3 regions of the Pseudanabaena sp. UWO310 genome follow, and region 1 is predicted to be linked to each of the others. Evidence: predicted binding sites of a transcription regulator. Region 1 holds the regulator's gene; each other region holds the start of a gene.
What was found. Region 1 encodes HrcA, which represses chaperone genes, less so after heat shock. Its sites were predicted from a motif close to TTAGCACTCNNNNNNNNNGAGTGCTAA; they were not measured.

Region 1 (11,152 bases):
CAAGAGATGCCCCGCACGATCGTTTAAATAGGAATCAATACCATGATAGACTGCGGTTTTTCCAGTAAAAACGCAGGCTCCATCGCTAGGAATGGGAACTTTAAAAGATACTGAATCTAAGCTCTCCAACATCAAAGGTGTATCGAGAGCGAAGCTGTGGGTATCGAGGAGCCGATAGGGGCGACGAGCGCGAACTTCTATCTGTCCAAAGCCTGCATTGATGAGAGAATAGATATACTCATCGTAGGTCATTGCCCCTGACAGACACATCGCTCGTAACCGTTCATCCGATTGTAAAGAGGCAGGAATCGGACGAGTGGCGATCGGATCGCTCATAATTAATTTACCCTTGGGCTTGAGAACGCGATAAACTTCCTGTAAAGCCCTCTGTAAATCCTGAGGCTCAAAAATATTGAACAGACAATTCTGGGCAATCACATCGATCGAGGCATCGGGCACAGGGAGAGCGAAAGCATCTCCTGCCAATATTTCTACAAATTCTGGGTCGAACCAATCATTATCTTTTGCGGCTAGTTGCAGGTTTTGCTGCGCGACTTCGCGCATCTCCGCTACGGGATCGATCGCGATGACGCTTCCTTTCCGACGACAAAAATAGGCAAATTGGAGGGCTTCCAAACCACCGCCAACCCCAATATAGAGAACCTTCGGATTACCGCGTAATTCCGTCGGATGGATAGTCGTTCCACAGCCATAGTTCATTTGCTGCATGATTTCAGGGATCTTGAGATTGGGAAATTGCAGCGGTGGCGTACTGATGCAACATAGCCCAACTTGGGGAGTCTTCGCAGCCTCTTTATAAAATTCAGCGGTAGTTTCGAGATAGCTCATGGGTTATCAAATAATCAGCTAATGAACTTTTTTATGGGAATATTGTCTAAACCATAGACTATTTTCCTCACATCAAGCAGCAATTTTACCGTTGTGGTGAAATTGCTTTTTTATATCTTTTTTCTTAGTACAGGACAAAATCAAAACCCCAAAGAGAGTTGCCGCGCGGAGCGCGGCAACTCTCTTTGGGGTTTTATGTCCTGATACAGTTGGCTGCCGCCAGTCTTGTTATACCAATTTCCAAAATGGCGTTGCCATTTTGGAAATCTCAAAATCTTACTGGGTTTGTTTTTTAATTCACTGAAATGTTGTCACAATAAAACCCCAAAATAGGGCTGCCGTGCTCCGCGCGGCAACCCTATTTTGGGTTTTATGTTCTGATTCAGTTGACGGCAGATATATAGGCAACGTAAGAGATAGCGAGCGCATCAAAACCGCATGAATGGCGGCGCAAAGCGCCGCCATTCATCTTTGCGGCAAGCAAAACTTGTTGTGATCGCGATCGCATTAGCTTCACGTACATATCACAAGCAATCAAATCAGCGATCGCTAATTCTCCGTACTCACGATCGCGAATTGGTACAGCCAAAATCACTTACTCCAGCCTGTAAAGCACCGATACTAAACACATCAAGAGTTCACAAATGCAGGAGCAAGACAATGACTGAAATTAACATTGGCGGTTTTATATTCCAGTCTTATGCTGCGGTGGTGGTGTTTTTATTATTAGTGATTATTCTCTAAAAGCGCCACTTCTCTTCTTGATTTTTGATTTTGGTGTAACGCAAGCAGCGAAAGCTATATCTTTGGGGCTACAAGGATTGATTCACTTCAATTAGAAATACCTATCTAATATCAATTCACGAAAGTACGACAACACTTTTGTGAATTAAATACCAAACTCAGTAAGATTTTGGGAATTGGTATAAGTAGCTGGGCATAATTAAAATCCAGATTCAAAAGCTGTAGCGCACGCGCAGCGTGCGCTACAGCTTTTAAGATTGTATGCCTAGATACTTGAAATACCTAGGTTTTTAATGTCTTGCTAGGATAATCCTGTAAGAATGGCAATAAATTTTGAGCAAGAGTTACGGGATCGACTCCCATTTCTGTCCTTTGTCTTACTAGCCATCTTGCCGCCTGAGAATGCCACAGGGTCGCGACGATCGCGGCATCCTTGGCGGTCATTCCCTGCGCTAACAAACCACCGATCATTCCTGCTAATACATCACCACTACCACCTCTGGCTAGGGCTGCCGTACTTTCTGGATTGATCCAGACTTGAGAATCAGCTTGGGAATTCGATCGGGCAAGATGATCAGGATCGAACGGACTGGCGATCGCCGTTCTTGCACCCTTTAGCAAAATAGTCGATTGGGTTTGACTTACCGCAATTTGCAGGGCTTCTAAGCGCTCAACCTCGCGCAAGTCTGGAAATAGTCGGCAAAACTCTCCCCAATGGGGGGTCAAAACCGTGGCACGGTTACGATTAGATAATTGTTGATTGATGCGAACTTTCCCCATAGCAGCTAGCCTATTTAATCCATCTGCATCAAGTACGAGTGGTCGATCGCTATTAATTACCTGCTCCACAATAGACCCTGCATCGAGTGAAAGCCCACAACCACAAGCGATCGCTTGGTACTTTTGCCAATCTAAATCGGGGAGCGCGGCGATCGCGCCCGATGGGGTTTCCCTACAGCCGATAACCAGCGCGTCGGGAACTTGGGCTAGCATCAATGGTTTGAGAGAATGGGGAACGGCGATCGATAACATGCCCACACCCGTTGCCTTTGCGCCTAAAGCTGCTAGTACAGCCGCGCCACCATATTGCTCCGATCCGACGACTAAGAGTAAATGCCCGATATCGTACTTATGGGCGATCGCTGATCGGGCGATCGGTAAGCGATCGCTGATCACTGCGAGCGGATCGATGCGCCATAGGGGATGGCGATCGCCAAGAATTTCTTGGATCGATTTTTCGGGGATGTCGAACCCTATTCTTTCAAGATTGCCAATGTAGGGAGAGGCGGCTTCGGACAATAGCCCCCTTTTCCACAAACCCAAGCAAAGGGTATGGGTCGCGCGGATGGCTGTTCCCATGACGTTACCGCGATCGCTATGGATACCTGAAGGTAAATCGATGCTGAGAACTGGAATTTGCCAGCTATTAATGGTGTCAATGGCGATCGCCCCAGCACCGATCACATCTCGATCTAAACCAAACCCAAATAGACCATCAACGAGGAGATCGCAATCGCCCAGATCGGCTAAAGTCACAAAAGGAATACCCAGACTTTTGGCATAGCAGCCATGCACTCGCGTTAAGGGTTTGGACTTGGTAAAGGGGGGATAGATCTTGACCTGTCGCCCTTGATGATGCAATTCTCTCGCTACCACTAACGCATCACCGCCATTATGTCCCGCACCAGCCAAGATCCCGATCCTTTTGTAAGGTTCAGTGGGATATAGTTCGGTTAAGCGCTGCGTAATTTTGAGGGCAACTTTTTCCATCAGTGATGCCACGGGCATTCCTGCTTGGAAAATCAAAGCTTCGATCGCTTGCATTTGACTTGCCGTGACGATTGCCTGTGATGCGAGATTCATTGTTTAGAGCATAAAGTTTAGGGCACAAATTTTAAGGCATAAAGCTTAAGGCACAAATTTCTGGAGACTGGTGGGTAGGTGTTGGCGTACCCAGTTTTTCACTTGGGGGAACTGCATTGCCGCCAAGCCGCTACCGAGAATTAACGCCACTAAAATCAAAATGATAATAAATGCGCTATTGGTCTGTTTGGGAACGGCTAATTCCGTCTTTGCCGACTCAAACTCGTCGAGATCGAAATCTGGATCTTCCTCAGATTCCGATTTCGATGATGATGTCAAGACTAATGCGCCTGCCGCCTCCTCAGATTCAGTTTGAATATCCTCTGTATCAGCTTCTGGGGAGGGATTGATAACTTCTGTGGTGATCTGATTTTCATTAACAAGATCTTGCTCTACATCCTCAGGGGCAAATCGACAGCGCATCAGAGCGACCGTAATATTATCATGCCCATTGAGTTGGTTAGCTTGATCGATCAAATTCTGGCAACCGCGATCAAGGGACTGATTTTCACTGAGGATCGGGAAGAGATAGCGATCGCGAATCTGCTCGACCCGATCGAAATCACTTAACCCATCGGAACAGAGCAGCAATAAACAGTCTTCATCGATAAAAAACCTTTGGACGCGGGGCACGAGCATATCTGAGCCTCTAGTGCCCAAAGCCTGAATTAAGGCACCACCATCGATCCTTTGGGATGAATAGGCATAAAAATTGTAGCCTAGGGTAGTTTCACGGGTTGCCACATCATCGTCAAGGGTAACTTGACGCAGGCTATCCTTGGTGATGCAGTAGAGGCGACTATCGCCAATATGCATGACATATACCTCATTACTCATCTTGCCATTAGGACGGGGCATCACTGCCATAACCAGCGTCGTTCCCATCCTTTTTTGGGCTTGACGCTGTTGCTGGTCGTTAATTGCTACGATCTGATTGTTAACGACACGGGCAACCATTTCTAGCTGGGCAATAAAACCTTGGGCCGAAAAATCGGGATCGGTTTCCGCCTGTTGCAATAGGGTTTTTAGTTGTTGCTCTAGGGTCTTGATTGCCAGAGAGCTAGCCACTTCGCCCCCATCATGCCCACCCAGACCATCGCAAACGATCGCTAAGCGATCGCGGAGGGCTTCAGGTTGTTCGGTACGCTTTTGGCGCTTGGCATCTGGATAACAGGCATCTTCATTGCCCTTATCGGCTCGTTGAATCCCCACATCAGTAGCAGTGGCAATCCTAACGTTGAGGGGCTGATTCTCCATTACATTGAGGGTCATCCGATCCAGATGGGCGATCGCACCGTTAATGTCGTATTCGCCGCGTCCCAAACTATAGAAAAATTCAGCGATCGGTTCGGCAATCTCTGGTTTAGCCAGATCGAGCCACTGTACCCAGATGTCGCCTAATTGGGAAATATGTACGGCAGCAACATCAGCTTGCAATTCCAGCAGACGCACCCACATCCCATCGACCCTTACCAATCGGGGATCGATTAAAGTCCGCGTCATATTCTGCTCAGCTAAAGGCTGCCAGAGGTTGAGGACTTGCCAGAGCAAATTAATCTGTCTTAGTGCGGAGGCTTCAGCCCATGCTTCAGCTAGGGTAGGACATAGCTTGCCTTGGCGATCGATGGGGACATTTTCTAACAAGAATACTTCGGAAAGATTGAGTTCTTCGCCCAGCAACAATAGTCCGTAAGGTCGGGGCAGGTGCAGACTCAATCTCGATAGCTTGAGGTAAGAAACCACATAGGTTTGAAATTCAAGGGGTAACTCTGGCAGGGAGTAAGCATCCGTATCCACAACAATTTGTGAAGAGAGGACATGGTAGCGATCGGCAACCAGCGAGTCGGGCGGAAAGGTATCGGTATCCAGACCGACTGCCCAAAGATATTGCTGCTCAACTGCCGTAGCTTGCTCTTGTTTTTCCATGAAGGTTGTTAATCGCTTACCAAAATTATGGGATGAGGACGGGAAAAGTTGCAGATGTCTTAGAAGTGTTTACATTATCAAATTTAAGGTCAGAATAGACTGCTTCGAGCGATATTCTATCGATAAATTAAGAGATCCGATCTGGGCATTCAAATCTGGGCATTCAAATTACATTTGGTTATTGTAGCTAACTTACAGCGCTTTGCGCTCAAACCCAAACCAAGGGAATTTTTGAAAGCGTTGCGAAGCAACGCTTTCAAAAATTCCCTTATGGTTCGTTTGATCGATATTTGATCGATAATTGCTGTAGGTGGCAGCTAACTTGGGGCTTATTGGTTTAAAAACGCTTTTTAGCCTGACAGAATTTGTTTAGATGTACGAGTTGCTACCAGATCTATTCACAATCTGGGTATTGTATTAGGTAAGCTTTTGATTTATAGAAGCTAAATTTAGCAATAAAAATTTAATACTTTATTTTTTCCGTTTTAATATTTTATTTTCACTTATTTTTTCATTTAATTTTTCACTTTATTTTTTCATTGCACTGCCCTAACCCATGAAGCATCACCTTACCCATCGCGAACAAAAAGTTCTTTGGGCAACTATCGATCACTACATTCACACAGCGGAACCAGTTGGTTCTAAGGCTTTGGTGTCAGAGTACGACTTTGATATTAGCCCTGCGACAATTCGTAATGTCATGAATATGCTCGATCGCAGTGGTTTGTTATTTCAGCCCCACACATCGGCGGGGCGTGTCCCTTCGGATTCAGGCTATCGGGTTTATGTTGATGAATTGATCGATCCCGCTAGTGAGCTTACCTACAGTACTCACCAATTTCTTGCTAGTAAAAGCGATCGCCTCGGCAAGTCTAGTCTCGATGGGGTGATGCGCGATGTCGCGCAGATTTTGGCGACCTTAAGCGGTTGTATTGCGGTGATTACTGCGCCGAATATGCAAACAATGCGTATCAGGCATTTGCAGTTGGTGATGGTGGATCGGTGTAAGGTGATGGCGATCGCCGTAAGCGACACCTATCACACCGCTTCGGTAACGATGGATTTGCCTAGTGAGACTAAGCCTGAAATTTTGGAAGGCGAGTTAAATATTCTCAATAATTTTTTAAACGAACATCTGCGCGATAAAAATTGGTCGGAGTTGAATAGCGCTTTGCAATGGGACGATCTCGATCGCCAGTTTCAGCAATATGCCGTGTTGTTGCAACAGTCTTTACAGCAGTTGATGAAATTATGCGATCGCACAGCATTGGGGCAAATGTTTATTAGTGGCTTAACCGAGTTATTGCGTCAGCCCGAGTTTTCTAATTTGCGACAGGTGCAAAATATCGTGCAGTTACTTGAAGCCGATCGCGCTTCGTTGATGGCGCTGATTGTCGATCAACCGAGTCCTTCTGCTAATTCTGTGAGCATTAGAATCGGTTCCGAAATCTCCATTGAGCCAATTCAGAACTGTACTTTTATTTCTAGTACCTATCTCTGTGATGATAAGCCTGTGGGAACGGTGGGTGTATTGGGCCCAACGCGATTGGGTTATACAAGGGCGATCGCTTCCGTACAGGCGGCGGCGCTGCATCTCACTGACGCAATTAGTAAATGGTAAATTATTCAGTCAGCAAGTATTCAGTCAGCAAGCCCTGTTTGTGATTCGATCGCCCCTTCGGCATCATTCGCGATCGCCTTTAGGCGATCTAATGTATCCGCATTCACTTCCTGCCACATCCCACGCTGATGCGCTTCTAATAAGCGTTCCGACATGTCTCGCAAAGCCCAAGGATTGCTAGATTTAATGAAATTCTGGACTTCAGGATTAAAGATATATGCCTCCGCAATACCCTCATACATAAAATCAGAAACACAATTAGTCGTAGCATCATAGGCAAATAGATAATCAAGGGTTGCCGACATCTCAAAAGCTCCCTTATAGCCGTGACGCATTGCTCCCGATATCCATTTGGGATTAACGACCCGCGATCGATAAACTCGCGCAATCTCTTCACGAAGTTGGCGAACCTTGGGCTGGGTCATCCGTGAATTATCGCCAAAATACACCTCTGGAGCGTTACCAGATATGGATTTGATGGCGGCGGTCATGCCACCCTGAAACTGATAGTAATCATCGGAATCGAGAATGTCATGTTCGCGATTATCCTGATTTTGCAGCACAATTTGCATATTGCCAAGGCGTTGATTAAAGGCTTCAGGAGCCGATTTACCTTCAGATTTGCTGGTATAGGCATAGGCGCTCCAATTGATATAGGCACGGGCTAGATCCTGCTCGCTCTCCCAGTTTTGCGACTCGATCAAGCCCTGTAAACCCGCACCATAGGCGCTTGGTTTTGAGCCAAATACGCGATAACGCGATCGCTCTTGCGCCTGTGCTAAAGTCAATCCTGATGCTTGCCAATGGGTCGATTCTTCTTGAACTTTTGCCGCTAAGGGATTCTGATCGGCGGGTTCGTCAAGATTTGCCACCGCATTCACCGCACTATCAAATAAATCGATCAAGTTGGGAAACGCATCTCGAAAGAATCCCGAAATCCTCAAGGTGACATCGACACGGGGACGACCCAGAATCGATAAAGGCAGGATCTCAAAATCAATCACGCGACGCGATACGCCATCCCAAACGGGTTGCACACCCAGCAGAGCAAGAGCTTCGGCTAAGTCATCGCCTCCCGTTCGCATGGTCGAAGTTCCCCAAATCGATAGCCCTAGGGTTTGTGGATATTCGCCATGTTCTTGCGTGTAGGTTTCGATCAGCACATCCGCAGCCTTGCGCCCGATATCCCAAGCGGTTTCCGTCGGTACTGCCCTAATATCTACAGAATAGAAATTGCGTCCAGTGGGCAGCACTTCGGGTCTACCCCTTGTCGGCGCACCTGATGCACCACTGGGAATATATTCGCCATTGAGTCCACGCAGGAGATTCGTAATTTCTTGCGTGGTTTTGTAGAGAGAGGGGAGGAGGCGATCGCAAATCCATGTTAGTTCTGTCTTCGTTTCAAGGTTTAGATCCCCCCCAGCCCCCCTTAAAAAGGGGGGAGAATTTTCTCTTTCTTCTTCCCCCTTTTTAAGGGGGATTGAGGGGGATCGAGAAGAGATGAGGGCATCCATCAACTCCGCCGCATATTCCTCGATAACTTCCACCGCATCGCCAATAATCCGACAATTTGCTAAGCGTGGATGAGAACTTGAGGGAAGTAACTCGCCTAAATTCGCAGTCAGAGGATCGAAGTCTAAACCCCAATCCTGCGCGATCGCTCTAGTTAGCCCCAAACGATTAGCCGTAGGATTGCGAGCGATCGCTACGACCAAATCCCTTAACTGTCTCCCCTCTGGACATTGCCCGAAAATATGCAACCCATCGCGGATTTGCGCTTCTTTGATTTCGCAGAGATAGCCATCGGCAGTGGTGAGAATTGTATTCAGCGAATCCTCTAAGCGATCTAGAGAAATCCCCAAATCTTGGTGGAGATTTTCCTGTTTGATCGTGTCTATCAAGCGATCGCGAATCATGCCCAATCGAGAGGGATCGAGGGTTTCTGCTTCATAATATTCATCGATCAAGCCTTCTAATTGTTGCAAGCCGCCGTATAGCTCAGCACGAGTCATCGGCGGCGTGAGATGATCGAGAATTACCGCTTGCGATCGCCTTTTTGCCTGAGAGCCTTCCCCTGGATCATTGACAATAAAGGGATAGAAATGGGGCATCGCGCCAAAAGCGGCTTCAGGATAGCAATTTTCTGAAAGCGCTATACTTTTTCCGGGCAGCCATTCGAGGTTACCATGCTTGCCAATATGGGCGATCGCATGGGCGTAAAACTTATCGCGCACCCAATGATAGAAAGCCATATAGTCGTGGGTTGGCTCTAAATCTGGCGCATGGTAATTGAGCGTAGGATCGAGATCGTAGCCCCGTGATGGTTGAATCCCGACAAAAATATTGCCAAATTGCATTCCTGCGATCGCAAATTCTTTCTCACACTTCGGCTCATTCCATCTTGACTGAATTCCATTTTGGACAGGTTCAGGCAAATTCTGGAAATAGCTTTGATAATCTTCTAAGGCTAAAGATTGATTAACCTGCCGCAATCCAAAGGATTCGCGATCGTTAGTCACGCCTGTCGTTAACAACTTCATCAATTCATCGCTAGTTTCAGGAATTTCACCAACGCTATAGCCCGAACTTCGCAAAGCTTTAAGAATCTCCAAACAACTGGCTGGCGTATCTAAACCGACTCCATTGGCTAATCTGCCATCACGATTAGGATAATTGGCAAGAATCAGCGCAATTTTGCGATCGCTCACCTCCGTATGCTTTAAATCGACCCATTTAGCCGCCAGATCCGCCACAAAATTAATCCGCGATCGCACAGGTTCATAGGTCAATACTTCCGTTTGCAAGGAGAGATTCTGTCCCTGCATCGCTTTAAAAGAGACTGCCCTCGTGATAATTCTGCCATCGACTTCTGGCAACACCACATTCATCGCCATATCGCGAGGATTTAGTCCCTGCGTACCATTTGCCCAAGTTTTCTTCAGCCCACCACTAAAAATCACCTGAAACACAGGCACATTCAATGCTTCCCAAAGATCCACTTGCGGCGTATCCGTTTTTAAACTGGCTAAAGAGAAGCTGGTCGTATTTAAAATCAAATCTACTTTCCGACCAGATTCAGGATCGGATTCAGGCAGGCAATAGCGAATTAACTCGGCTTGGACATCGGGTTCTTTGAGTGATGAAACATAGATGGGTAAAGGTTCTAAATTGCGATCGCGTAAGGCTTCACATAAAGCAGCGATCGCTGTCGTATTTCCCGACAAATAATGAGCGCGATAAAAAAGAATCGCCACCAATCCCAGATCCCCCTCAATCCCCCTTAACAAGGGGGAAGAAGAAAATTCTCCCCCCTTTCTCAAGGGGGGCTGGGGGGGATCTATATTCTGAACATTAGGCAGAGTTATGGAATAATAAATCCCTATTCTAGGCACTGATTGCGGAAGTTCGTATTCTGATGCAATATCTAAAAATTCTTTCGCAATAAACTTCAATAAATTCTGATAATTAGATATTCCTGCTTCAATGAAATATTGCCAAGCCTGATTCACGATTGTAAGCGTCGTCGTGGAATGGCTAGTTAGATTCGGATCGGGACGCTCATCCCCTGGCAATACGATCAGGACTGCACCAGTTCTTGACACAGTTTCCTTAACAACTTCTAATCCATAGCTCCAGTAGGACTGTCCCCCAATTAATCTGAGAATAATTACCTTGGCGCTTGCTAAAACCTCTTCGGCATAGGTATCGATCGCTATTTGTTGCTGCAACTGCAATATATTTACTACCCGAATCTGCGGAAAATCCTCAGGTAACTGGGCAGTAGCCGCCGCAAGGGTTTGGATATCCGTATCGGCAGCCGTGATGATGACCATTGGTGCGGGTTGCTGATCGACAAAAACAACGCTGTCGGTGGACTGGTTCCAGCCCCCTGATATAGTAGCAATACGGTGCATTAGGTTCAGCTAGGAAAATTAGGCAATGGCAATTATTATCGCAGGTGAACGCAGTGGTGTGGGGAAAACCACAGTAACTTTGGCGCTATTAGCGGCAATGAAAGCGCGATCGCTATCTAATCAAACCTCAGTGCAATCCTTTAAGGTTGGTCCCGATTACATCGACCCGATGTTCCATTCCTATATCACGGGACTACCCTGCCGCAATCTCGATCCCGTTTTAACATCTGAAGAC
Region 2 (11,152 bases), on a different contig from region 1:
TTTAGAGGTTTTGAGAAAGCAATCAGAATGTGAGTATATATACTCAGGAAAACTCAACTAGCAAAATGCAGTGATTTATGGCTTGTTTGCTTTGAAATCACTGAGCGTCCCAAGCAAAAGTTATTTGTAAGCATTTAAGTTCTCCATTGAGAGCTCGATCGGCTGCAATTTTGATAACTTTAAAGTTCTATATAGGGTTCTATATCGAACTTGGGAGTTAATTGAATTCCTTCATGTAAGTAGCTATGCGCAATTAAATGTAAAACCCAAAAACCTATAACGTATGCTGTGCTTACATTACAGGTTTTATCTTTGGTTTTTAATTATGCCCAAATACTTTCGCACATGAACTTAAATCCTACTTAAATCCTTCAGCCAAACTCCAAAAACATTCCTATGACATATACCATTTCCTCAGCCAGAAATATTTTTCCTAACACCCTAGCAGCTGATGTCGTACCCGCTACTACCGCAAGATTTAACCAGCTCACTCCTGAGGATCAACTAGCTTGGATTTGGTTTACTTACCTTGAAATGGGCAAAACCGTAACGATCGCTGCTCCTGGTGCTGCCAGTATGCAGTTGGCTGAGTTAACATTGAATGAAATTAAGAAGATGAGTTTCCAGCAACAAACTCAAGTCATGTGCGACCTAGCTAATCGCGCCGACACCCCCATTGGGCGTACCTATGCTATTTGGTCTCAAAATATCAAACTAGGCTTTTGGTATCAACTCGGCAAGTGGATGGAAGAAGGAATTGTTGCTCCTATTCCCGAAGGCTATCGCCTTTCCGCCAATGCCTCGGCAGTGTTAGAGACCTTGAAGAATTTAGATCCAGGGCAACAAATCACAATTCTACGTAACTCAGTTGTAGATATGGGATTCGATCCTAATAAGTTGGGTGGATATACTCGCGTTGCCGAACCAGTAATGGCTCCCAAAGAAGTCTCAAAGCGCACTCAGGTTAGCATCGAAGGGATCGACAATCCCACCGTATTGTCATACATGAATAACCTAAACGCTAATGATTTTGACGCTTTGATCGATCTATTCCTCCCCGATGGCGCTTTACAGCCTCCATTCCAAAGACCAATTGCTGGCAAGGATGCAGTTCTGCGATTCTTTAAGGAAGAATGTCAAAATCTAGTACTCGTTCCAGAAAGAGGTATTTCTGAGCCAGCAGATGGTGGCTATACCCAAATCAAAATCACAGGTAAAGTTCAAACTCCTTGGTTTGGATCTGGAGTTGGGATGAATATATCTTGGAGATTTTTACTCGATCCTAACAACAAGATTTTCTTTGTGGCGATCGATCTGCTTGCATCTCCTAAAGAACTGTTGAACCTCATTCGCTAGACCTATACCTAGAGAGAGAGCGTAACGCCAGCAGGCGTTACGCTCTCTAGATTTGATTTTAACTATGCTGAACTACTTAAAAGACTTTGCCACAAAATGCAAAATCGCTTTAGTGTTCTTTATATTTCCCGATATTTCCAGAATTGTAGTGGCGTTCGCGATAAATTATGAATAATTACAGTAATCTGCGATCGCATAATTCGTCTGATCTCTGGCAAACAAAAGCATTCACAACTGATGATTGGATTGGAATATTAATCGTCATTACTATTCTCAGCCTATGGTTTGTTAGTTTATATTCGTTGCTTTCGGTTTCAGTTTTCGATATTTCTTGGGCGGGACTAATTGTTTTAATTTTGGGAAGGACGTACCTTCATACGGGCTTATTTATTCTTGCCCACGACTCAATGCATGGAAATTTAATTCCCAGTAATAGAACTCTAAATAAGATCATTGGTCGTCTTATGGTGGGAATTTATGCATCTCTTAATTACGATCGCTGCGCAGTAAACCATGCTAATCACCATCGCTATCCTTCTCAAAACGGCGATCCTGATTTTCATGGCAACCTTTCCCATCCAGTATTTTGGTATTGCAAGTTTCTGAGCGAGTACTTTTCATGGCGATCGCTAATTTTATTTTTGGCTAGCGCGATCGCCATATTCTGCGCTTTGATCCTGTTATGCAAGGTTTCAATCGTTAACTTAATTCTCTTCTGGCTCGTTCCTCTTGTACTTAGCTCGTTGCAGCTATTTTTCTTTGGGACTTATCTTCCCCATTGTCAAATCCATCAAAATCCCAATTTTTCTCCTCGCCTTGAGTCTAATTTTTATGCGATTTTATGGTCTTTTCTGAGTTGTTATAACTTCGGTCATTATCATTGGGAGCATCACGAATATCCCCAAACCCCTTGGTTCAGACTGCCAAAAGTTCATAGGTAAAGCAGCACGAAAATTCAAAACCCAAAGTATGATTGGCGGCGCGAAGCGCCGCCAATCATACTTTGGGTTTTTTACCAATTCACGAAAGTGTGACAACACTTCATACCAAAACTAAAAATGGCGTAGCCATTTTTAGTTTTGGTTTTACTAGTAAAATCGATGCGACAAATCCTGATCGGAACGATCGCCAAATCAATCGCCAAATCAATCGCCAAATGAATCGCCAACTTAAAAGGCAAATTAGAAAAACATCCCTTGACCTCCGCAGCCATATCGATCGGGAAACTTGGCTGCAAAAAAGTCGAGCAATTAGCGATCGCCTTGCAAATTGGCAACCATTTCAACAGGCGCAAAATATTCTCGCTTTTACCAGCTTTCGGCTAGAACCAGATTTAAGCTCGCTTTGGCAAAGATTTCCTGACAAAAATTGGGGATTTCCCCGTTGCCTTGAACAAGATCTGCTGTGGCATCACGTCGAGATCGCGGATTTTGAGAGCAGTATGCGATCGGGTGCTTTTGGGATCCTCGAACCTCGCCATGATTTAAAGCCGATCGATTTAGCAAGTATCAATCTAATTTTGATTCCTGCGGTAGCTTGCGATCGCCAAGGTTATCGCTTGGGCTATGGTGGAGGCTTTTATGATCGGTGGTTGCCTCGTTCCATAGGCTTAAAAGTAGGACTTATTTTCGATGAATTTTATGTGGATGAGTTGCCTCACGATCCTTGGGACATCCCCTTAGATGCAGTTATTACCGAAAAGTACAACACAAATAAAGATTAGTAACTGGGCATAATTACAACCCCAAAAGCTGTGGTGCACGCTGCGCGTGCACTACTCAAACCCCAAGAATTGATTGGCAGCGCTTCGCGTTGCCAATCAATTCTTGGGGTTTATGTCCTAGGACACTTGGCGACAGGTTGCAATTTCTTTGGTACGGTAAGCCGATCTAGTTCCCTACTCATTTCGCAGTATATTAGCACTCAGTGAGACAGAGTGCTAAAGCACGCAAGATATAACTAAAGCAGGTTTAAATTCCTAGCTTGAGCCATACCTTGCAGAGTCCACTCTGATTAGATTTTAAGGAGGTATGACATAGTGGCATCGTTAACCCTAAATACTGGTACATTACAACCCCTAGGCGATCGCCTATTGGTAAAAGTAGCAACAAAAGAAGAAAAAACTGTTGGCGGTATTTTCTTACCAGATACAGCTCAAGAAAAGCCACAAATTGGTGAAGTTACAGCCGTCGGTCTTGGTTCGCGTAATGACAAAGGTACTCGCGTAGCTCTAGAAGTTAAGGCAGGCGACAAAGTACTTTACTCCAAGTATGCAGGCACAGAAGTCAAAATTGACAACGTAGATTATTTGCTACTCGCGGAAAGAGATATCCTCGCGATCGTTGAATAAAGCTATTAGCTATTAGCTGTTAGCCGTTAGCTTTCAAGGCTCTTCATACGGAAGCAATCGAAAAGAGCTAAAAACTAATCGCTAAAAGCCAGTTACCAAATCCCCGTTACCAAATCCCAATTACCAATTACCAGATTAACTAAAATGGCTAAAATCGTAGTATTTGATGAAGAATCTCGTCGCGCCCTTGAGCGTGGTGTTAATGCCCTTGCTGATGCCGTACGTGTAACCTTAGGACCTAAAGGACGTAACGTAGTTCTCGAAAAGAAATATGGCGCACCTCAGATCATCAATGATGGTGTAAGCATCGCTAAAGAAATTGAACTAGAAGATCCTCTAGAAAATGCGGGTGCTCAGCTAATTCGGGAAGTTGCCTCGAAAACCAATGATGTCGCAGGTGATGGAACCACCAGCGCCACCGTTCTGGCTCAAGAAATGATTCGTGAAGGGCTGCGCAACGTAGCTGCTGGCGCTAACCCAGTTGGCGTACGTCGTGGCATCGAAAAAGCAGTTGCTCACCTCGTTGATGTCATCGCTCAAAAAGCAAAGGCAGTTGATTCCAACGCTGAAATCGCTCAGATTGCCACCATTTCTGCGGGCAATGATTCTGAAGTTGGCGAAATGATCGCCCATGCCATGGATAAGGTTGGTAAAGATGGCGTAATCACCGTTGAAGAATCCAAGTCTCTTACCACCGAATTAGAAATCGTGGAAGGTATGCAGATCGATCGCGGTTACATTTCTCCTTACTTCGTCACTGACAACGAACGTCAATTGGTCGAATTTGAGAACGCGAAGATCTTGATCACCGATAAGAAAATCAATGTCATTCAAGACCTTGTTCCTATTCTGGAAAAAGCTGCTCGTTCAGGTGCACCCCTCGTAATCATCTCTGAAGATGTTGAAGGCGAAGCTCTCGCAACCTTGGTAGTCAACAAGCTCAGAGGTTCTCTGAATATCGCTGCCATCAAGGCTCCTGGATTTGGCGATCGCCGTAAAGCGATGTTGCAAGATATCGCCGTTCTTACCGATGGTCAGGTAATTTCCGAAGACACTGGTTTGGAACTTAGCGCCGCCACCCTAGAAATGCTTGGTACTGCTCGTAAGATCACCATTTCCAAGGACAAAACAACTATCGTTTCTGACATTACCAATAAGGCAAATATCGATAAGCGTGTTGCCCAAATCCGTAAGGAATTGGATCTCAGTGACTCTGACTACGATAAGGAAAAGCTCCAAGAGCGGATCGCTAAGCTCGCTGGTGGCGTAGCCGTGATCAAAGTCGGTGCTGCGACTGAAACCGAACTCAAGGATCGCAAGCTTCGTATTGAAGATGCACTCAACTCTACCCGTGCAGCCGTTGAAGAAGGTATTGTTCCTGGTGGTGGTGCAACCCTTGCTCACCTTGCGGTTGAATTGCTAGAGTTCAAAGCAACCTTGAAGAACGAAGAAGCGATCGGCGCTGAAATCGTATCCCGTTCTCTCTCTGCGCCTCTTCGTCAAATCAGTGATAACGCTGGTTTAGAAGGAACCGTTGTGGTTGAGAAAGTTAAGGGTATGAGTTTCAATCATGGCTTTGATGCCCTCAAGGGTGAGTATGTTGACTTGATCGCTACTGGTATCATCGACCCTGCGAAGGTTGTGCGCTCTGCACTCCAAAATGCTGCTTCCGTTGCTGGCATGGTCTTAACCACCGAAGCTCTCGTAGTTGAGAAGCCTGAGAAGAATGCTGGCGCTGGTGCTGGTGCTGCTGGTATGGGCGGCATGGGCGGTATGGGTGGCATGGGCGGTATGGGTGGCATGATGTAATCCATCATTCACTTTTTATACCAAGTTAAGAAATGGCTACGCCATTTCTTAACTTGAAAACCTTGATACCAAAGCTCAAAATGGCTACGCCATTTTGAGCTTTGGTATTAGGACATAAAAGCCCAAAGATGAGGGGCGGTGCTTTGCACCGCCCCTCATCTTTGGGCTTTTACAGCAATTATCGATCAAACGAACCACAAGGAAACTTTTGAAAGCGTTGCAAAGCAACGCTTTCAAAAATTTCCTTGGTTTGGGTTTGAGCGCAAAGCGCTGTAGGAAAAAATTAAAGCCCTATCTATTTTGGATATAGCCACCGATAGAATAGGCGTGTTAATTGGGGCATGAGAAAATAAGCAAGCAGCCATACTATTAATCCACTGGTAATAATTTGCTTCAGCAACCAAGGCAAAGGTTCTAATAGAGGATTTAATATGCGTCCAACAACTAATGATAAAAATAACACCCCCAACCAAGTTATCAATGCAATTTTATAGCGTTTAGGAGGATATTTTTGGGGTCGCTTTGGCAGCTCAAACCATGTTTCTAAACCAGTCAGAACCTGTACATTTTCAGGTTGTTGAATTAGTGGCTGTACAAGCTCGATCCATTTATGGCGTTCCTCCGACTCCAACCACCTCTTGAGATTTTGATGGTGATCGAAATGCAAGACAATTACATATTCCGTATTTTCTTCTAGATGGGGGCGGAGAATTTGCACGCCGAGATGACCATCAAAGGACTTGGCAACTGGGACAATTCCCCGCAACCAATCTTCATATTCTTTTTCAAGATTGCATTTGACGGAATGAGCAATAACCGCAGTAACGTGATAACTTTCGGCGGATATAGAATTTGTCATGGATGATTAACTCGATTCGCTTTAAAGGCAAATACTATTATTTGCGTACTAAATCTGTAAAGTGCCTACTTTTTAGTAAGTTTTTTTAGTCAGTGACTGTAGTTAACGTGAGTTTAGGATAATTTGAAACGGGCTTTGAGAAAGGGTTTGCTACGCAAACCCTTTCTCAAAGCCCAAAAGTAAAAGCCTTGCTAAGCAAGGCTTTTACTTTTGGGCTTTTAAAATTTGCCAGCTTAACCCGAACTGACGTTAGTTATAAAAACTAAACCCAGTCAGGATTTTCAGAGCACAAAATGACTAAGCCATTTTGTGCTTTGGTATTAGGATCTATAAAGATCTATCCTCATATATCCTCAATTTTAAAAAATTCGCTTTTATGTCTCAATTAGCTGAGTCAATCCTACTACCAAATAATTTAGAAGATGCCACCGAACAGGCGATCGCAGCTACCCATCAAGCGATCGCCAATGGCGCAACGCGTGTACTTGCCGATCTCCGATTTCCCGAATTAAAAGCGATGCCGATCGCCTATGAGTTTGCAGCGAGTTTTAATCAACAATATGGCGAAGCATGGCAGGCAATCTTTTCCGACGCAGGGGCCGCAGCTCTCGCCAAACGGGAATGGGTGGATCTGAATGTATCTGTACGTGGTGTCAACGAAGGTCGTAGGGCCATTCGGGAAGAGGATCGCGCATTTTTATTAATCGAGCCAACTTCCATCGAAGTCGAGCAAGTGGAAAAGTTAGTTCAACTTGCTGGCGATCGCCCCTTTGTCATGCTCAATCCGCGTCTGGAGAATAGTGAAGTGGGCTTAGGCTTAGCTGCCAGACAAATGCGCGATCGCTTTTTAAGTACCTTCGAGACTGCCTACTACATCAAACCCTTAGAACTGGGTGCTTTGTGGCGTTGCTATCCACAAACATGGCAAGTCTGGCTCCAGACCGAAGAGGGAATGCAAAAGCTCGCAGAAGTAGAACAACGCCCATCTAGTGACGATATTGACCGCCTATTTCGCCAGAAGACTGGTAAGCAATCAGGCTCCTTTTTAGGACGGTTGCAACAGTTTTTTAATGCCCTAGCCAGATGAGCATGTACTGATAAGCAGTTAACCCCAAAGATGAGTGGCGGCGCTTCGCGCCGCCACTCATCTTCCTGATGATGCTATAGCATCATCAGGAAGATCGCTTTACAAAACTTATCGTTAGTTTTTGCTTGAAATACCTGTAAACGCGGCATTTTCTGATGAGATAGAGTTAGATATTTAGTTGGAAAACCCTATACTGGGTAGTTATTATTTCGACTTTTTACATACCCTTTAAAGATCACAAGGCAGACACATGAGCGTAACAGCGTCAAGTGGTGCAGTAAATGCCCGCCCTCGTTTATACCAGACCGCTATAACTTCCACAATTTCCCAGATAGAGCAACAAGATCGCTTTGCGACCCGTAGCGAACTAGATGATCTGTCCACATACTTTCAATCTGGACAAAAGCGCATCGAAATTGCGGCAATTCTGACCAAAAACTCTGACAATATCGTTTCCAAAGCTGCTAGCCGTATTTTTACGGGTGGTTCGGCAATGGCATTTTTAGAAAAGCCCAAGGACGCAGAAGAACTTGAAGTAGACCGCGCTGGTCGCGTGGTTGATATCAAGCGCGGCATGGAGCTTGGCACAACTATTTACGCTGAAGCAAGTGAAGGTGGCTTTTTAGGCACAATCAAGAATTTCTTCAGTAATACAGGGCTGACGGGGGTTGTCGATGCTGCCCCTGCCAATTTCCGCCCCATTAACATTTCTCGTTATGGTGCAGACCGCATGAAGAAGTCCCTGCGCGACTTGTCATGGTTCTTGCGCTATGCCACCTATGCAATCGTTGCTGGCGATCCGAATATCCTTGCTCAAAACGTGCGTGGATTGCGGGAGATCATTGAGGCAGCTTGCTCGACCGATGCTACCATCGTTGCTCTGCAAACCATGAAGCAAGCGGCTGCCAGCTATTTCCTCAGCGATTCTGCGGCGATCGAAATCATCAAGCAGTATATGGATGTGGCGATCGCTGAATTCAAAGCCCCAACCCCATCACCCAAAGTCCGTCAGCGCAATTCTCCCGATCTTCAAGGTCTTGCCCTACCTCAGATCTACTACAACACTGCCGAACGTCGTCAGAAGTTTGTGATGAAGGCTGGGATGACTGGAGCCGAGAAAAATGAAGTGGTTAAGGCTGCTTACCGTCAAGTTTTCGAGCGTGATATTGCCCGTGCTTACAGTCAAGGAATCTCTGACCTAGATTCTAAAGTAAAAAATGGCGAGATCTCGGTGCGCGAGTTTGTGCGTCGTTTAGGGCTGTCGCCTCTATATCGCGATCAATTCTTCTTGCCTTTCATTAACTCCCGCGCTGTGGAATTAGCCTTCAAGCATTTCCTCGGACGCTCTCCTGAAAGCCGTGAAGAAGTTGCAGCTTACTTTGCGATCGTTTCTAAGGGTGGTTTACCTGCCCTCGTCAATGCCCTAGTCAACTCTAGAGAATATAGCGACTACTTTGGCGAAGAAACCGTACCTTACCAACGTGGCTACGGACAGGAAGCCCAAACCGCCCGTAACTGGGGCGCACAGTTTGACCTGTTCAACTACTCTGCACCTTTCCGCAAGGTTCCCCAATTCATTACCTTATTTGCTTCGTATCAACAGCCTTTGCCCGATCAGCATGTTTACGGAGCTGGCAACGATCCTCTCGAAATCCAATTTGGTGCTATTTTCCCCAAAGAAACTCGCAACCCCAATGCCTCACCTGCACCTTTCGGTAAGGATACTCGTCGCATCTTGATCCGCAATGGCGCTGGTATCACGAACCAACTGGGCAATCCCGCTGCCACAGGTTCGATCGATCCTATGAGCCCCAAGGTGTTCAAGCTCGATCAAACCCTGCGCGATAACGTCAAGATTGGTAAAGGCGCAAGAAAGTCTTCCGTTAAGGGCTTGAGCATTACCAATTCAGAGACTTCTACCCAAGCCGTCATTCGCGCTCTTTATTTGCAAGTTATTGGATTTATCCCCTATTCTGGTCAGCGCCTCACGGTTGCAGAAATCAAGCTAGAAAATGGAGATATCACCGTCCGCGAATTTGTACGGATGTTGGCGAAGTCACCCACCTTCCGCGATCGCTACTGGAGCAAGCTTTATGTATGTAAAGCGATCGAATATATCCACCGTCGCCTTTTAGGTCGTCCTACCTATGGTCGCCCTGAAATGAACGCTTACTTCGACCTCGCATCGAAGAAAGGCTTCTATGCAGTGGTTGATGCCATTCTCGACACCAAGGAATACGAACAAGCCTTTGGCGAAGACACGGTTCCTTACGAACGCTATCTCACTCCCGCAGGTGTATCGCTCCGCCATAACCGTGTCGGTACGTTGAGCGAAGACAAGGGTACAAGAGTTGATATCGCAACCACACCTAAGTTTATTGAATTGGGTCAAGTTACCGAAGTCCGCTCTGAAGTATCCATCAACGATCGCATCAACCAAGGTGTAGCCAAGAAACGCGAACAACGCAAGATCTTTAAACTCACCACCACCGATCCTGTGGAAACAGCAGCGTTAGTGCGTGCAGCCTATCGTCAAGTGTTCGAGCGTGATATGGATGCTTATGTGGCTAGCGAACAGTTCAGCCAATATGCTTCCAAACTGGTTAACGAAGAGATCAGCGTCAAGGAATTTATCTTGGCACTTGGGACATCCGATCTTTACATCAAGGAATTCTACACCCCATTCCCTAATACCAAGGTAATTGAATTGGGTACTAAGCATTTCTTGGGACGTGCGCCTTTAGATCAAGCGGAAATCCGTAAGTACAACCAAATTTTGGCAACTAAAGGTGTTAAGGCAATGGTAACCGATATGGTTAATAGCCTCGAATACCTCGAAGCCTTTGGTGAAGATGTTGTACCCTACAACCGTTACGAAACCTTCCCAGCCGCTAACTACCCCAACACTCAAGAGTTGTATAACCGCTTGACCAAGCAAGACAAGTCCATTGTCGTGCCTAGTTTTGCACCCGTTAAATCGAAAATCCCTACCAGCGTTTAATCCAAATTTCCAAAATGGCAACGCCATTTTGGAAATTGGAATGTACTAGGACATAAAACCCAAGAATTAATTGGCGGCGCTTCGCGCCGCCAATTAATTCTTGGGTTTTGATTTGTCCTAATTCAAGTGACTGTAGCTATATAACAGGACTTGCGACAGCGATAAACATCCTTGCAACTAAGGGCAAAATTTTGATTGAAGTGGGAATAAATTGGTGACGGTTTTTCGGTATCATAAACATCAGATTAAAGTAAAAAATTAAATTTATATAAAGGGCGATAAGCAGTGACTATCAGGGTAGCGATTAACGGATTTGGACGTATCGGACGTAACTTTCTCAGATGCTGGGCTGGACGCACAGAAACAAACATAGAAATAGTTGGACTTAACGATACATCCGATCCCCGAACCAACGCTCACTTGCTCAAGTACGACTCCATGCTGGGCAAATTTGCTGGTGAAGTTAGTGCCGATGACACAACCATTACCGTCAATGGCAAAACCATTAAGACCGTTTCCGATCGCAATCCCGACAATTTACCTTGGAAAGATTGGGGCATCGATCTAGTTATCGAATCTACAGGTGTCTTCATTGACAAAGTTGGTGCTAGCAGACATATTGGCGCAGGGGCAAAAAAAGTATTAATCACCGCTCCTGGAAAAAATGAAGATGGCACATTTGTCGTTGGC
Region 3 (11,152 bases), on a different contig from region 1:
TTAGAATTTGTTGAGGGGCAGTTATCGAAACAGAAATCGAAATCGGCGATCTCTATCATATCAAACCCAAATTTTGATTCCCTCCGCAGCGAACAATTATAGCTGCCGCAAACTATATCAGGACATAATACCAAATCACAAAATGGCGTTGCCATTTTGTGATTTTAAAATCCTTACTGGGTTTGGATTTTAATTCCCAAAAGTGTAGCCACACTTTTGGGAATTGGTATAAAACCCCAAAGAGAGTTGCCGCGCTCCGCGCGGCAACTCTCTTTGGGGTTTTGATTTTGTCCTAAGAAAACTGGCGGCAGCTATAGTGTTGCGCGGCTGCGCCGCGCGACACTAATTAAGTAGCTTTAGCATTAATTTCATCCGTTTGATCAGATTGATGAGGAAGGTGAGATGCTAAGCCATAAATACCGCCAAGCAGAAACCATAACAACATACTCAGCCTTGGCTCGTAGAGCACTAAATCTAGCCAGCCTGACAGCAAAAAGAGAATAGCTCCCACTGCCGCCACAAACATCATTCCTTCCGTATTTTTAGCGATCGCCGATTTTAACGATACCCAGATCGTCCAGCTAATAATACCGATAAACCCCAACAGGGCAGGAATACCCGAACCAACAGCGATCGCCAGAAATAAATTATGTTCGTGGGGCAATCCCCGCAAATCAAAATCCATTGCCTTAGCAACTAGGGGAAAGTTGCGCAATCCCCAGCCTTGGATGGGATGTTTCGCAATCAGCGCTCCCGCAAATTGCCAAGCATTAAGGCGATCGGCAGTGGATGCATAATCACCTAATTTGGGATCGATCGCGCTAGATAAGCGATTGACGAAGCCTTCGGGCAATAGCGATCGCACGGCTTCCCCACCCAAACCCAATTTCTGCCCAAATATTCCCCAAGCAATGATGGAGAGAAAAATACCTAATCCTAAAACGAATTTCCATTGGCGATAATAGAGGGCTAGGGCGAGCATTCCTATTATTGCCAACCCCCATGCATTGCGGGAACCAGTCAAAATTAATACCGCAGTTCCCAAGGCAAGAGCGACAGCGGCGATCGCTCTCTGACTTTTGGTGATGCTTTTCACTTGACCAAGCGCAAAATGAAAGGCGATCGGCAAAATCATTAATAGATAGGCGGCTGTTTCATTGAAATGTCCAAAAAAAGACTGGATGCGGCGATCGGCGCTAAACCCCATGGGTATCTTATAGCTATCAAAAATTACTTTTGGGAATAACCAATCAGGGCGATCGAGAATTGCTTGTAAGATTCCAAAACCACTTACGAGCATAGAGCTAAGCACCAATAACCAAAGAAAATGAATAAATTGGGCGGGAGTGCGAATGATAAAGCTAGTAACGGCGGCCAATAGAAAATAGGGCAAAAAGTTGGCTAGTCCTCCTGCGGCAGTAGCAGGATTAAAGGCAATTACTGTCGTAAAAATCATCCATAGCGACAGCCAAAAATAAGCGCGATTTACGGGCGTGGCGATCGCTTGCCAACCATGACGAAATAGTACCAGCACAGCCAATAACACCATCGCAAAAGGCATGAAAACGTTGCTAATCACCATAAAAATAGCAACACTTTGCAGCCAGTTCCACTCTAAGCGCAACTCATTATCTTCGGTCAGTTTCCAGAGCATCCATTTACCTTTCTCATTAATTAAGCTAAAGGTATGTGCTGCCCACACAGTGGGCAGCACATACCTTAAAGCTTTTAAGTTTATAGCAATACAAGTTTGGTTACCCAAAATATGAGTGGCGGCGCAAAGCGCCGCCACTCATATTTGAATCTAAACAAAAAAGGGAGTGCTTTGCACTCCCTTTTTTGTTTAGATTCAAATATCTATGGAAAATTAGTAATCGAAATCGCCGCCAGCACCCATAGCACCGCCGCCGCCTGCGCCCTTATCTTCAGGCTTGTCAACGACAATACATTCGGTGGTCAAAATCATACCAGCGATCGAAGCTGCATTTTGCAATGCCGAGCGGGTGACCTTAGCAGGATCGACAATACCAGCCGCAAACATATCTTCAAATTCTCCAGACATAGCATTAAAGCCAATATTGAAGTCTTTTTCGCGTACGTTTTCAGCAATTACTGCACCGTTAAAACCAGCATTTGCAGCAATCCGCTTTACGGGAGAAGACAAAGCCTTGGAGACAATGATTGCGCCAGTAAGTTCTTCACCTGTGAGGTTAGCAGTTGCCCAAGTATGAAGTTCAGGAGCAAGGTGAACATAGGTTGTACCACCGCCAGGAACGATACCTTCTTCAACTGCTGCTTTCGTTGCGTTGATGGCATCTTCTAGACGCAACTTACGATCCTTCATTTCGGTTTCAGTTGCTGCACCAACCTTAATCACGGCTACGCCACCAGAGAGCTTAGCCAAACGTTCTTGGAGCTTCTCTTTATCGTAGGAAGATTCGGTTTCTTCGATTTGACGGCGAATTTGTTCGACGCGAGTCTTAACTGCGGCTTCGTTGCCATCAGCAACAATGGTGGTACTGTCCTTGGTGATGATGATGCGACGTGCTTTACCGAGTTGATCGAGCTTCACAGCATCAAGGCGGAGTCCAGCATCTTCAGTGATGACTTGAGCGCCAGTGAGAATTGCCAAGTCTTCGAGCATCGCCTTACGACGATCGCCAAATCCAGGAGCCTTGATCGCAGCAACGTTAAGAACGCCACGGAGACGGTTCACTACGAGAGTTGCCAGAGCTTCTTTTTCGATATCTTCAGCGATGATAATCAAAGGACGACCAGCACGCGCAACTTGTTCGAGAACGGGAACGAGTTCTTGAACGAGGGCAATCTTCTTATCGGTGATTAAGAGCAATGGTTCTTCAAAGGAAGCTTCCATACGCTCAGCATCGGTTACGAAGTAAGGAGAGATATAGCCCTTATCAAAGCGCATACCTTCGGTAACTTCTAACTCGGTAAACATGGATTTACCTTCCTCGAGGGAAATCACACCTTCTTTACCAACCTTGTCCATCGCTTGAGCGATCATCGAACCGACTTCTTCGTCGTTACCAGCAGAGATGGTTCCAACTTGAGCGATCGCTTTAGAATCTTCGATGGGCTTAGCATGGTCTTTGATCTTGCCAACCAAGAAAGCAGTTGCCTTATCGATACCACGCTTAAGAGCGATCGAGTTAGCCCCAGCCGCTACGTTACGCAGACCTTCTTTAACGATGGCATGAGCCAATACGGTTGCCGTGGTGGTTCCATCACCAGCAGCATCATTGGTTTTAGAAGCAGCTTGACGAATCAAAGCTACGCCCGTATTTTCAACGTTATCTTCTAGTTCAATTTCCTTAGCAATGGTTACACCATCGTTAACGATTTGAGGAGAACCAAATTTCTTCTCCAGAACTACGTTACGACCCTTTGGTCCTAGGGTTACGGCTACCGCTTCAGCCAAGATGTCCATACCGCGTTCGAGGGCGCGACGTGCATCTTCGTTGTAAATGATTTTTTTAGACATAATTTTTTTGATTTGTTAATAGGAACGGGTTAGCAAAAAACTTGGTGATTGGTGATTGGTGATTGGGTTTCGATCTCAGTTACCGATTAGCCACTACCAATTACCAATTACCAGTGACTATGAAACGATCGCTAAAATATCTTTTTCTGCTAGCAGCACATATTCGTCTGTGCCAAGTTTGATATCAGTACCAGCGTATTTGGAGTAAAGAACTTTATCTCCAACTTTGACTTCTAGGGCTTGACGTTCGCCTTTATCATCGAGCTTTCCAGGTCCTACTGCGGCGATTTCACCGACTTGGGGCTTTTCCTTTGCGGTCTCAGGCAAGAAAATTCCACCTGCGGTTTTTTCTTCTTTAGCGCTTACTTTGATAAATACGCGATCGGCTAAAGGTTTTACTGTAGTTACGTTTAATGTCGTGGTTGCCATTTGTATTCACTCAGTTGACTAGCATTTTTTGGCTTTGTCTAGAGTGTTTTAGCACTCTAGGTGACTGAGTGCTAATTTAACCGAAATGGTTGCAATGGCTATAGTGTGGTTTACCGAACTGAAAGGCTCCGAACTGAAAGGCTAGCGCTGTTAACAATAAACATTTTTGCCAGAATCGGTGGCGCGGCTCCGCCGCGCCACCGATTCTGGTTTTATATTTGGTATTTCATTAAATCGCAAGTCCCTAATACCAATTCACGAAAGAGTGATCACACTTTTGTGAATTAAAAACTAAACCCAGAAGCGAGTATTGCGGTTTTCAAATGAGTGCGTACTCATTTGAAAACAAAAAACAATTCTAGTAAGGGTTTTGAGTTTTCATTTTGCCGTAGGCAAAATGAAAACTGCAATACCGCCCGCTACGCGGGCGGTTCTCGCTTCTGGGTTTAGTTTTTTGGTGAATTATTTAACTCCTCCATAAATCGCTGATTTCTCATTACTAATCCATGCCCACAGTTGATCGCCATAGGAAAAATGCCACCATTCATTGGGATGCCTTTGGAATCCGCTATAGGTCATCACTTGGTTTAACAATTGCCGATCGCGATGAAATTCTCTTTCCTTAATGTCTAGGGAATCGGCAAAGTAATCAGGAAAAGAGCGATCGCTAATTTCGTCAATCGGCGAACCCATATTTATTTCTTGTATAGAGTCCTCGCCTTGGGTGGGAGATCTATACAGGGTTACATCGATCGCAGCTCCCGTGCTATGGGGAGGAGGGGTTTGCGGATCATCACTCGGAATAGCCCAAAACTTGATCACTTCCGTCATTAGTGATTTTTTTTGCTCTTTCGTCAAATTTTCTACAGGTAAGCCCTTACTTTCAGCCAGTTGCGTGAAGCTATAATCCACCATGAATTTCTGAACGGGAATGGGGCGATAGGCATCAAAAACCGCAATTTGCCAGTTTGGGCGCAGGGTCTGTAAATATGCTTGAGATTTTTGCAGTCTTTCTAAGATCCCTTGCCTTATAAAAAAAGGAGAGCGATCGCCATAGGGAGCGCCTAACGCCATATAGGGGTGGGGAGCGATCCTGTAAATATCGCTAGTGATTGCCACAAGTTGCTCGCCACATTCTGAGATCGGGATAATTTGATAGGGCTTGGACATAATAGGGCGCGATCGCTAATAATGAGTAAATACACCTACTGTACAAAAGTTAACAGTTTTTCGGATATACTCCGCTAAACTCTTAGCCACGTTAATCTCTGATGTGAGGAGGATAAGGCGATCGTTTCTACCACCAATGCCACTAGTGCAAATAATTTACAATCACAGCCTATGCAATCGACGACGGATCTCGGCACAGCCTCGCAAATCCCTGAGCCAACTGAACTAACTACGCTCGAATCTTCGCAAATGCCCCAAATTGAACCCAGCACTCCTGTCCTCCGCATCATCGGGAAAGCACCCCTATCTGGTCACGTTCCCATTAGCGGAGCCAAAAATTCGATTCTTGCCCTCATGGCGGGCACGCTCTTATCCTCCGAGGGTTGCCGCATTCGGAATGTGCCCTACCTCGCAGATGTGCAGAGTATGTGTGACATCCTTGAAGCCCTTGGGGTTAAAATTTCCCGCAATGGAGAAGTTCTCGATCTCGATACCAGTAATCTGAGTAAAAATTCCGCACCCTATGAGTTGGTCAGCAAAATGAGAGCCAGCTTTTTTGCGCTCGGTTCACTGCTGGCAAGAATGGGTTCGGCAAAAATGCCTTTACCCGGAGGCTGTGCGATCGGAGCGCGTCCCGTCGAGCTACATGTACGGGGTTTACAAGCTTTAGGAGCATTTGTCCAGATTGAACATGGTATTGTTCATGCCCACTGTATGAGTAGTAATGGACGTTTGCAAGGGGCAAAGATTTATCTCGATTATCCGAGCGTGGGCGCAACCGAAACCCTGATGATGGCGGCAACCTTAGCAGAGGGTGAGACCATTATTGAAAATGCCGCGCTAGAACCTGAAGTAGTTGACCTTGCCGATCTCTGTATTGCTATGGGGGCAAAAATTCGAGGGGCTGGCACGAGTACGATCGTTATCGATGGGGTCGATAAGCTGCATTTTGCTGATTTTACGGCGATTCCCGATCGCGTTGAGGCGGCTACTTTTATGGTTGCCGCTGCAATTACACGCTCTACCTTATCGCTATCGCCTGTGATTCCTGCTCATCTGACTGCGGCAATTTCCAAATTGCAAGATATGGGTGTCACTGTGCGCCAAGACTCTGACAATATGATCACTGTCATTGGTGGCGATCGCTATCGCGCCGTAGACATCGAAACCCTGCCCTATCCTGGATTCCCCACCGATATGCAAGCGCAGTTTATGGCTTTACTGACCATTTGCGAGGGTAATGGTGTAGTTACGGAAACGGTATTTGAAAATCGCCTTCAGCATGTTGCCGAGTTAAATCGCATGGGGGCAAACATTCGCCTCAAAAATAATGTGGCGGTAGTCACGGGAGTACCCCAATTATCGGGCGCTCCTGTAATGGCAACGGATCTGCGAGCTTCGGCTGCCTTGGTGATTGCAGGGCTAGCTGCGGATGGAGAGACGACGGTAATGGGCTTACACCACCTCGATCGCGGTTATGATCGCATTGAAGAAAAACTGCGTAATGTGGGGGCAAAGCTCTATCGCACGAGTGAAGTGGTTCCCGTATAATTCCATAAAGGCGCTGCAATGCAGCGTCTTTGTTGTTATTAATTAAAAATTCATGACTGAGCTTTGCGCGATCGCCCTAGGTAGTAATCTAAGCAGTACGATAGGTGACTCCGAGAAAATTGTCCAAGCTGCGATCGCGCAACTCTCAACCCTTCCAGCAATCGAAGTGGTGAGGGTTTCCCGTTGGTATCGTACTAAGGCGATCGTTTTACCCAATGCAGATCCCCAGCCCGACTATATCAATGGTTGTGCGGTTTTAAGAACGAGTTTACCCCCCCTGCAACTTTTACAAGCCCTTTTCCATACCGAACAAATCTTTGGGCGCGAGCGGCGCGAACGTTGGGGCGCAAGAACCTTAGATCTCGATTTGTTGCTTTATGGTGATCGTGTCTTAGACAAGCCAGAGCTAGTTTTACCCCATCCGCGCATGGGCGATCGCGCTTTCGTTTTACTACCCCTTGCCGAAATTGCTGCCGATTGGATACATCCGATATATCAAATGCCGATCAGTGAGCTGGCTAAAAATCCCCCCGATATCGACTTGAGCCATCCGATCGCAATTGATACGGAAGTTTTAGCCTTAAGCTGATTTATATTTTGGGGCATGGTTGAGAAGTTATGCCAAGTTAAGAAATGGCTACGCCATTTCTTAACTTGGTAAATTAAAAACCCCAAAACCTGTAGCGCACGCACAGCGTGCGCTACAGGTTTTGGGGTTTTCTACCAATTCACAAAAGTGTTGTCACACTTTTGTGAATTAAAAACCAAACCCAGTAAGGTTTTGAGATTCCCAAAATGGCGTTGCCATTTTGAGAATTGGTATAAAGGTTTCCAAGATAAGAAATGGCATAGCCATTTCTTATCTTGGTGTCACAGAGGTACAGAGATACCAGTACAAAGACTAGTGAGCCAATTTCGTGAAATTTCCCTCAGGGCAAAATCACGCCCTAGTTCGCCACCCGCGATCGCGTATTTCAGAGCAAAATTTAGATTAGCGCCATACTTATCCCTTACCATCGATTTCAATTTTTGCAAATCAAAGACAGGAATCCTAAAATCCGCAGGGAGAGAACCTAATTTATACAAATCCGCGATCGCCATCAATTTGTAGGGAGCCGAATTTAGCATTACTTTTGTGTTGTCTTGGCGATCGCGAATCATAAAAGTCACCAACGGAATGTCCTTAAATCCTTTGGTAAGGATCTCTTCTTTATAATCCTTTGCTAGTGACTCGGAATTTACGTTTTGATCGTCCTTCTTGATTGGTTGAGTAAAAGCATCGAAGAATAAATCAGGGGGAAACCAATAAGCCGCTGCGAGCATTTTGTTGACCGTAGTAACTGCATGTAATTTTTCCTCTTCCGAAAAATTGCGATCGCCCTCAACTTGAAAATCTTCCCAAGCAAACTCGCACCAATCGGCGGTCACTAGTTCACCTAAACCTAAATCAAAATCAAAAGCAAGATTTTTTTTGTCTGCGATCGCTTCAGTAACCTCACTGCCTACCTCAGAGACCTCAAAGCCCAAATTTGTAACTACAGCTTCGGTTATTGCCTCAACGGGTTTACTACGTTTGGAAGACGTTGTTTTCTTTTTGGCTTGCCATTCAATAAATAGCTCGTCATGTAAAACCTTATCTACCCTTGCTGCACTGTAAAGCTTAACGGGTTTGGTACTTTTTGATTTAGGGTTAGGCTGATTTGCATCACATTCCCCTAAAAATTTTTCGATCGCAGCCTCGGTAAAACCATGCAACTTTTTTAGATCGCTAACGGATAAAAATTCTCCCGTTGCGGAGCGATCGATAGATTGAGTCATTGTGCACCTGCAATGTTTAATTACTTATACCAATTCGCTGAAGTGAGCCAACACTTCGGAATTTTATATTTAATTGCGCCTAGCTACTTAAGAGATTTTTATTAAAAAAGACAAAAGCGGCGCTAAGCACCGCTTTTGTCCCGCTTCTATAAAAAAGACAACGAAAAAAGATAACAATTAAGCTTCTTCTTGTTCTTCGCCCTGTAGCTTTAGTAAGAAGTATCCAAAGGCAATACCGACGGGAATCAATACCATCGATAGAATCATTGCATTTGCTAGTTCTCCCATAATTTTCTCCAAATAATCTAAATAATATTTTTTGTATTGTTAAGAATTTTACAATGACTCTGTAACCACCTCCACATCGATCGCATCCTCATATTCTTCGTGATGGCTCTCATCTCGATCATCAGGAGATGTATGGGTGCTGGCGGTGTTTTGATAAGAGCGTTTAATTTCTTCTTCATCTAGCCAGATCGGGCGCACTTCATAATGTACCCGTAAGTTAGGCGGCGCACTGCGCTCGGCTTCACGGACAAAGCGATTTGCTTCCCATTCTGCCTGAAATGTATTAAGCAGTTTTAAGGTTTTCACCCGTTGACGTTCTAAATAAGTCCAAACTTCCCAAGCGTTATATTCAGGTTCTTTGGGCTTTTCGATAACTTCCTCTGGTACTTCAGGGCGATCGCTAGCCGCTGACGGTTGAGGGCTGTCCCTAAGATCATTAGGAATAGCCTCGCCACTTGTCTTCGCCGCTGATTCGGGAGGAGATGGGTCTAAGTTTTCCGCCGTTTTTGACTGAGCTTCACGATGATCGTCCGATGGTTCAGAAGCTTTTGGGGCTGAGCGCTCGGCATTATCAAGATCCTGTGATCGCGACAGGCTTTTGATTTCTTTAGCGCGAATTTTTTTGACTGAAGAGGGATCGGCGATCGCCTTTACCTCGATTGCGGTCTGCGATTGATCGACCCATCCTTTAAAAATTACTTCTTCACCATTGATCGTTAAGCGATCGCCCACCTCTAAAGCAAAGCCTGCTAAAGAATTGAATAATGGTTTGGCATTAGTGGAAGAACTAACCCCAGCAGGTGCTTGATTGCGGCGATCTGAACGCTCTTCTTGAGGGACGTAATTATTTGCCTGACTGGATTTCCCTTGGTCAATCAGGCTTTGGACTCCCCCAACTGTGTCCTCAATTCACTAATTTGAGAATACAAAGGCGCTAAACTACTTTCCACGTAGGTTAGCAGTTCGGGATGCAAGGTAAATGGAGCTGTTTCTGGCTCTACAAGCGATCGCTCTGGCGCTGGCTCTGGTGCTGGCTCTGCTGCTGGTAAAAATTCGCGACTTACGACAGCTAAGATCCAATCAGCGATCGCCTGTTGTTTTGCATCAGCTTGAGATTTGATTTGGCTTAATAAAGGCAGGGGAAAACGAAGATTTACCTGTTTTGTCCTGTGGGGAGTTGCCATTATTTGCCCTTACTTAAAAAATTTGAGACTTCAATTATAGCAATCGTCTCTACAATCGTCATGGTAAAACCCATAAAAGGAAAGACATCACGGTTAAAGTAATGTCTCTCCCTTAGTTTCGTATAGCTTCATAGAAATTTCGAGTACCCACTTTTACTTAAATTGCAAAGGAGATTTCCCCAACGAAAGCATTACCATTACCCACAAAGCTAAGCTAGAGCAGGCAAAAGCAGAAATAACTCCTAAGAAAAAGCTATTCCATACAATAATCATTACGATCTTCTCCTGAAATCAATCCTAGCTATGATGTATACATGTATAGCTTAATACTTTATTTCCTGTATACATGATTGCTGACAAAATTTAACAGCACCGTTTTGACTTTATAGCTGTCGCCAAGTGTATTAGACATAAACCCCAAGTATTGAGTGGCGGCGCTTCGCGCCGCAACTCAATGCTTGGGGTTTGATTTGTCCTCATTTCAAGTGACTGCGGCGAAGCCGCCCCAACGATTCTGGTCAAAGCTGAAAACGGCGTAGCCATTTTTAGCTTTGGTATAAGATAACTTTTGATAAGATGAATCCCTGTACTTTTTTCTTCCAAAACCATGACCGACTGGCAACTCGCCGCCGAATTTGAAGACATTCTCTATCACAAAGCTGATGGGATCGCCAAAATTACGATCAATCGTCCCCATGTGCGTAATGCCTTTCGCCCTAAAACGATCGCGGAAATGATCGCCGCCTTTGCCGATGCTAGAGAAGATATTGAGATTGGCGTAGTTTTGCTGACAGGAGCAGGACCTGCCCCAGATGGTAAATATGCTTTTTGTGCGGGGGGCGATCAAAAAGTGCGTGGTGATGGTGGCTATATTTCCGAGTCTGGCGTGCCGCGTTTGAACGTACTCGACCTGCAACGACTCATTCGCACGATGCCTCAACCCGTAATTGCTCTAGTTGCTGGCTATGCGATCGGCGGCGGTCATGTACTACATGTCGTTTGCGATCTGACGATCGCCGCTGATAATGCTATTTTTGGTCAAACGGGACCAATGGTAGGCAGCTTTGATGGCGGTTTTGGCGCATCTTATCTAGCCAGACTCGTCGGTCAGAAAAAAGCACGAGAAATTTGGTATCTCTGCCGTCAATACGATGCCCAAGAAGCCCTAGAAATGGGTTTAGTCAATAAGGTTGTACCCATCGAAAAATTG

Region 2: groES (co-chaperone GroES) is a predicted target of HrcA. The motif match lies at 3,273-3,299, and genes of this name have one in related genera.
Region 3: groES (co-chaperone GroES) is a predicted target of HrcA. The motif match lies at 3,980-4,006, and genes of this name have one in related genera.

Annotation. Positions count from the first base shown of each region.
Region 1 is NZ_SELU01000005.1:98,816-109,967, reverse strand. It holds gene arsM (arsenosugar biosynthesis arsenite methyltransferase ArsM) at 1-849, opposite strand, end outside; gene PseudUWO310_RS03345 (hypothetical protein) at 1,232-1,438, opposite strand; gene PseudUWO310_RS03340 (NAD(P)H-hydrate dehydratase) at 1,876-3,456, opposite strand; gene PseudUWO310_RS03335 (protein phosphatase 2C domain-containing protein) at 3,502-5,382, opposite strand; gene hrcA (heat-inducible transcriptional repressor HrcA) at 5,939-7,003, shown strand; gene cobN (cobaltochelatase subunit CobN) at 7,024-10,917, opposite strand; gene PseudUWO310_RS03320 (cobyrinate a,c-diamide synthase) at 10,943-11,152, shown strand, end outside.
Region 2 is NZ_SELU01000003.1:14,196-25,347, reverse strand. It holds gene PseudUWO310_RS01790 (orange carotenoid-binding protein) at 397-1,356, shown strand; gene PseudUWO310_RS01785 (fatty acid desaturase) at 1,524-2,297, shown strand; gene PseudUWO310_RS01780 (5-formyltetrahydrofolate cyclo-ligase) at 2,387-3,079, shown strand; gene groES (co-chaperone GroES) at 3,395-3,706, shown strand; gene groL (chaperonin GroEL) at 3,851-5,515, shown strand; gene PseudUWO310_RS01765 (antibiotic biosynthesis monooxygenase) at 5,811-6,374, opposite strand; gene PseudUWO310_RS01760 (DUF1995 family protein) at 6,751-7,461, shown strand; gene PseudUWO310_RS01755 (phycobilisome rod-core linker polypeptide) at 7,712-10,462, shown strand; gene PseudUWO310_RS01750 (type I glyceraldehyde-3-phosphate dehydrogenase) at 10,748-11,152, shown strand, end outside.
Region 3 is NZ_SELU01000017.1:65,663-76,814, reverse strand. It holds gene PseudUWO310_RS07830 (O-antigen ligase family protein) at 347-1,714, opposite strand; gene groL (chaperonin GroEL) at 1,868-3,502, opposite strand; gene groES (co-chaperone GroES) at 3,620-3,931, opposite strand; gene PseudUWO310_RS07815 (M15 family metallopeptidase) at 4,394-5,101, opposite strand; gene murA (UDP-N-acetylglucosamine 1-carboxyvinyltransferase) at 5,273-6,652, shown strand; gene folK (2-amino-4-hydroxy-6-hydroxymethyldihydropteridine diphosphokinase) at 6,705-7,241, shown strand; gene PseudUWO310_RS07800 (hypothetical protein) at 7,523-8,470, opposite strand; gene PseudUWO310_RS07795 (PetM family cytochrome b6-f complex subunit 7) at 8,648-8,758, opposite strand; gene PseudUWO310_RS07790 (hypothetical protein) at 8,807-9,490, opposite strand; gene PseudUWO310_RS07785 (hypothetical protein) at 9,634-9,942, opposite strand; gene menB (1,4-dihydroxy-2-naphthoyl-CoA synthase) at 10,550-11,152, shown strand, end outside.